2 regions of the Psychromonas sp. KJ10-5 genome follow, and region 1 is predicted to be linked to the other one. Evidence: predicted binding sites of a transcription regulator. Region 1 holds the regulator's gene; the other holds the start of a gene.
What was found. Region 1 encodes sigma-54, which starts transcription at its own class of promoters, with help from an activator protein. Its sites were predicted from a motif close to GTTGGCACGNNNNTNGNNT; they were not measured.

Region 2: AC0L3W_RS03085 (PEP-CTERM sorting domain-containing protein) is a predicted target of sigma-54. The motif match lies at 1,434-1,452, and genes of this name have one in related genera.

What each region holds. Positions count from the first base shown of each region.
Region 1 is NZ_CM147864.1:3,815,061-3,818,265, forward strand. Features, by position in the region: gene rapZ (RNase adapter RapZ) at 1-55, opposite strand, end outside; gene AC0L3W_RS16785 (PTS sugar transporter subunit IIA) at 72-515, opposite strand; gene AC0L3W_RS16790 (RNA polymerase factor sigma-54) at 611-2,056, opposite strand; gene lptB (LPS export ABC transporter ATP-binding protein) at 2,090-2,815, opposite strand; gene lptA (lipopolysaccharide transport periplasmic protein LptA) at 2,818-3,205, opposite strand, start outside.
Region 2 is NZ_CM147864.1:635,330-638,534, forward strand. Features, by position in the region: gene AC0L3W_RS03075 (sterol desaturase family protein) at 1-87, shown strand, start outside; gene AC0L3W_RS03080 (cytochrome-c peroxidase) at 84-1,262, shown strand; gene AC0L3W_RS03085 (PEP-CTERM sorting domain-containing protein) at 1,504-2,142, shown strand; gene ettA (energy-dependent translational throttle protein EttA) at 2,427-3,205, opposite strand, start outside.

The sequences.
Region 1 (3,205 bases):
GAAGTGCAATTGTTTTTCCTGAGCCTGAGCGACCACTAATAACAATTAACTTCATACTTTCTCCTGTCTTTCTATAGTGTTAGTAATTCAAATAATTCTTGGGAATTTCCCGCACTGCGTAACTGACGTAAGAATTGTTTGTCTAATAACTTTTGGCTAATTTCTGATAGCGCCGAAAGGTATTCTTTACAAAGGTCTTCAGGTACAAAGATAGCGAATAATATATCCACTTTATTACCGTCATATGAATCGTAATCGATACCTGTTTCACATTGCAAAAAAACAGCCGTAGCAGGTAGCTCACTAGAAATTTTGACATGTGGAATAGCAATCCCAGACCCAACACCTGTTGACCCAATTTTTTCTCGTGCAATTAAGCTTTCAAACAATTCTTGGGCATCTAAATCGAGCTCCTTTGCTGCGATAAGGCTGATTTTTTCTAGAGCGCCTTTTTTGCTTGTGCAAGTAGTGTTACAGAATACCGATTGTTGATTTAATAGAGTAGATATTTTCATAATAATAGTTAACTGTATTTAATGGACGCGCGAGTTTATCAGGTTAGCATTAAATGACTATAGTTAATCCTTATTTATTTGCATTACTTCTTAGTTCAAAGTAATTGTTTACGTTGATTAGAAGGCGGAATTCCTAAGGATTCACGGTATTTAGCAATAGTACGTCTTGCTACCTTAATACCTTTTTCTTCCAACAACTGGGTGATTTTATTGTCGCTTAATGGTTTAGTTGTGGTTTCAGCTGAAACCAACTTTTTAATTAAAGCGCGAATAGCGGTTGATGAACATTCACCGCCTCCATTAGTAGCAACATGGCTAGAAAAGAAAAATTTCAGTTCATATATACCACGTGGAGTATGCATAAACTTTTGTGTTGTAACACGTGAAATAGTGGATTCATGCATTTCTACTTCAAATGCGACATCGTTTAATACCATTGGCTTCATGGACTCATCGCCATATTCAAAAAAGGCTTGTTGCTGTTGTACAATACAATTAGCCACTTTTAATAAGGTATCGTTACGATTTTCTAAGCTTTTAATAAACCACTTAGCTTCTTGTAAGTGGCCTTTGATAAACTGAGAGTCAGTTTTACTAATGTTACCTGAGCACATACTCGCGTATTGCTGGTTAATTGATAAATTAGGATCACAATCTTGATTTAGGGATACACGCCATTGCCCATTGATCTTTTTAACGTACACATCGGGAACAATATACTGCGTTTCGCTGGTTTCTACTCGGTTACCAGGGCGAGGCTCTAAGCTTTGAATTAAACGCATTATTTCAGCAAGTTGAGCTTCTTTTAGCTTACTTTTTCTGGCTAAAGTTCGGTAATCTCTATTACCTAATAGATCCATGTATTGCTCAAGGATTTGAATTGCTTCATTACGCCAAGGAGTCGTTTCTGGTAGTTGGCGTAATTGTATTTGTAAACATTCTTGGGTGGTACGTGCCGCAACCCCTAGTGGATCAAAGTGTTGAATGCGTTTAAGTACCACCTCTACTTCATCTAGTTCTAATTCTTCTAAATCTGTTTGTAAACTCTCTAAGATACTCTCACAGTCGGTGGTCAAGTAGCCTGATTCATCGATAGAGTCAATAATCGCCATCGCGATTATTTGGTCGGTATCTGTAAAAGGTGTTAATTGCATTTGCCACAACAGATGGTCTTGTAGAGAGGTTGATGACTCGCCTTGATAAAGTGTATTTTCTCCCTCATAGGCAACGGCATTAGAAGTCGTTCCTGTGATTGGGGTGGAGTTATAAGATTCCTCCCACTCTTTTTCTGCAGGGAGATCATCAGAGAACTCTTGTTGAGTAATCGCTTCAGTTGTATCTAATACGCTGCTATCGGCTTCTTTAACCGTATCTTCTGACCCAGTTTGATCATCTTGTTCGAGAAGAGGGTTAGAGTCCAAAGCATTCTGAATCTCTTGTTGTAGATCTAATGTTGAAAGCTGCAATAGTTTTATTGCTTGTTGTAATTGAGGGGTCATCGCTAATTGCTGACCCATTTTCAATTGTAAACCCTGTTTCATCAAAACATATCTTCCTGAACGTGTGGCAATAACTTAAAGTTTAAACTCTTCACCTAGATAAACGCGTTTTACATGATCGTTTGCAAGAATTTCATCTTGTGTACCTACAGCAATAATTTCCCCATGGCTTACTATATAGGAATGCTCACAAACATCTAACGTTTCTCTTACATTATGGTCAGTGATTAATACACCTAAACCACGATCTCGTAATTGCTGAATAATATTTTTTATATCAATTACTGAAATCGGGTCAACCCCTGCAAAAGGTTCATCCAGTAGAATAAATTTGGGCTCGGTTGCTAGTGCGCGTGCTATTTCTACACGGCGTCGCTCTCCACCCGATAAACTCATTCCTTTGTTATCACGAATATGAGTAATATGAAACTCTTCCAATAGTGTATTGAGCTTCTCATCGCGTTGCTTTTGCGTTAATTCTTTACGGGTTTGTAGAATACCCATAATGTTTTCTGTCACGGTTAAACGTCGAAAAATAGATGCTTCTTGTGGCAGGTAGCCAATGCCTTTTTGTGCACGAATATGCATTGGGTTACTAGAAATATCTTCGTCATCAATGACGATGCTACCTTGGTCTTGTTTCACTAAACCAACGACCATATAAAAAGAGGTGGTTTTACCTGCACCATTAGGGCCTAGTAAACCTACTATTTCACCGGTTTTTACTGTTAAACCAACACCATTTACTACAGTTCGGCCTTTATAACTTTTAACTAACCCCGTTGCGCGTAACTCTGCCATAGTTATTTGTTGCCTGTGTTTGAAGTTGAGTTAGTGTCTTTAGATTTTTCAAATTGAGCAGGTAAAAAGATGGTTTTTACACGCTCTTTTTTATTTTGGTCTGTACTAACATTAAGCTCTTGTGTTGCTAAGAAATACTCAATCTCAGCACCATTAACTTGGCTATCCAATTGCTTCACTTGTGCATTTTTAGTTAAGGTTATTTTACCTTTAGCCACATCATAGGTAATTTTTTTAGCTTCAGCATCCAATGGTTTTCCATCATCTTGAATTTGATGGAAAACAGAGGTATTACCTTCAGCAATCATTAATTCATGATTAGGTTTTTCACCTCGGATCACGGTTAATTTATCTGCTGTGATTTTAATCGAACCTTGAGTTAGTAATACT
Region 2 (3,205 bases), 740 kb from region 1:
AAAAGACAAGATTTTGATAGTGTTAGCAAAATTATGGTTCGCCCCTTTTTTAATATAATGACAAATATAAAACGGACACTTAAGTGAAAAAATTTCTTTATTTATTCTTCATTGGTATGAGCTTTTATCAAGCGAACGCTGCTCAACTGACAGAGGCACAGTTAGGGCAGATCTTGTTTCTCGACCCGAGCTTTTCTGTGAACAGAACTATGTCTTGCGCAACTTGCCATGAGCCTTCAACAAGCTTTAGTGATCACCGTGACAATATTGGACTGACTATGGTTTCACTGGGTGACGATAGTAAATCTCTTGGCACGCGTAATACGCCAATGGCCGCTTATGCCAATACATCGCCTTCATTTCATTTTAATCAAGAGCTCAATGAATATGTTGGTGGGCAATTCTGGGATGGTCGTGCGAATACCTTAGCTGATCAAGCAATGGGGCCGCCATTAAACCCTGTTGAAATGGGTTTTCCTGATGCTGAAACGGTAGTACAGCGTATTCAAGAAAATCCATTTTACATTGATAACTTTAAACGTATTTATGGTGAAACAGTCTTTGAGCAGCAAGCTAAAGAAGATGGTGTTTTACCTGCTTTTAATGGTTTTGCCCGTGCTATTCAAGCATTTGAACAAACTGATGAGTTTGCAACTTATGATAGTAAGTATGATCGATTCTTAAAAGGCGAGTACGAGCTAACAGTGTTAGAAGATTTAGGGCGTACTTTATTCTTCTCTAATAACAATGTGAGCTGCAATAGTTGTCATATGTTGAAAACAGAAGATAGTAAAAAAGAGCCTTTCACTAACCATCAATATCGTAATATTGGTGTTCCTTCTAATGCTCAGTTGATTGCATTAGGCCACGTAAAAGATGACTTTATTGACCATGGTTTACTAGAAAATCCAGCAGTTGACGATCCTAAATACGATGGTAAATTTAAAAATCCATCATTACGTAATGTCGCCGTAACAGCACCTTATATGCATAATGGTGTATTTAAAGATTTACGTACCGTGATGGAGTTTTATGATCACTTTAATAATCCTAAGCGCACTATTAATCCAGAAACTGGCAAACCTTGGCGCGCACCTGAAGTACCTGCAACGGTTGACTTAGAGGATCTTAAAGCTCAAGTATTAACAGACCGTAAGATTGATGCATTGATTGCTTTTATGAAAATATTAACGGATAAACGATTTGAGCCGTTATTAGAAAAGCAAGAAAAGCGTGAGGAAGCGAAGCAAGCGGCTCACTAGTTATCATTATTATCTGCCAGTCGATACTGGCAGATAATAACCTCAGAATAACGACTATAAATTATTAAGTTTATAGTCGTTATTTCCCTCTGTTGTGTCGAATTACTTAACACTTTATTTCATTTATTTTTTTGTTTACAACTAATCTATTTAAATTCAGTACTTTACATTTTTGGCTTGCTTATTGCTTGATCGCTCTTTGTGGGTAGATTTTACCTAGTTAATTATAAAGGAAAGGTTGATGAGAAAAATCATCTCAATATTAGTACCATTGTTATTTTCAGTGGCAGCACAAGCAACAGTCATGAGTCATAAAACAAGTGGCAAACATACCTCTGGCAATACCATTGGATCTAATACCATTGGAGCAGTAAAAACATATCAAGATAGTTTATATATATATTCAATTGATGGTGAGAGTGATAGTAAAGTCAGTACTTTTGCAGGTGTTGAACAAGGTACTTTCGACAGCATTTCAACAGGAAACGCAGTATCGGGCTCCGCATATCAAAATAGTGTCACAGTCGATACCGGCTCAGTCTTTTCATTTGATTGGTTGTGGTACAGCGCTGAAAATTCAAATTCATATTATAATGATTTTGCCTTTGTTAACTTAAGCTTAGGTGACCTAAATTGGCTTGCTGATACAGCAACACCAGATTGGACAACGGGGTCTTTTGAATGGACTGCTACTGAGTCTGGTTTATTAACCTACACAGTAGGTGTGTTGAATGTGAATGATAATGCTTTTAAATCAAAATTAATCGTTAATAATTTTTTAGTGTCAGCTCCTGTTGCAGTGCCTGCACCTGCTATGTTGGGACTTTTTGCTTTAGCGGTACTAGGTTTTTCTATTAGCCGCCGTAAAAAGGTTAGCTAACCTCTACATAGACAAAGCTTCGCACATAAAAAAACCATTCAACTTGAATGGTTTTTTTGTTTTACGCTTATTATTTTTAACTTAACTAACCTCAGTTCTGGTTAATGGAAGCGAAACATAATATAAAATCAGATAGTTAAATCATGTAATAGACAATACTGCTAGTTGTGCGTAGTTCAAGGCAAATTATTGAAGCAATAACGGGTTATTGAGCAATAATTTAACGCAGAAATCCGTATCAATAGCGGTGTCGATTCGCTTTTCTTATCCAGTATTGATTGAGGTTAATTAATACGCTTGTACTTCACACGTGTTGGTTCTACTGCTGCTGCACCCAAGGTTTTCTTCAACCATGCTTCGTAATCTGTGTAGTTACCTTCGTAGAAGTTAACTTGACCTTCATCGCGGTAATCGATGATATGCGTAGCAATACGGTCTAAGAACCAACGGTCATGGGAAATAACCATAGCACAACCCGCAAAGCCTAGTAGCGCATCTTCAAGCGCACGTAAGGTTTCAATATCTAAATCATTGGTTGGCTCATCCAGTAGTAGTAAGTTACCGCCAGATTTAAGCAGTTTAGCCAAGTGTAAACGACCACGCTCACCACCTGATAAATCACCGACAATCTTAGATTGATCAGAACCTTTAAAGTTGAAACGGCCTAAGTAGGCACGGCTTGGGATTTCAATGTTACCCACTTGGATAATATCACTGCCGCCAGACACTTCTTCAAATACCGTTAATTTGTCATCCATGTGATCACGGAACTGATCAACACTGGCCATGTTAACTGTTTCACCAACAATTATTTCACCAGAGTCAGGTTGCTCAGTACCAGCTAACATTTTAAATAACGTTGATTTACCCGCGCCATTGGCACCGATAATACCTACGATTGCACCTTTAGGAATACTAAAGCTTAAATCATCAATTAACACTCGACCATCAAATGATTTAGTGAGGTTATTGACATCAATCACTTGGTCACCTAAACGCTGACCAGTAGGAATAAATAGCTCGTTAGTCTCATTACGTTTTTGGAAGTCTTGATTATTAAGCT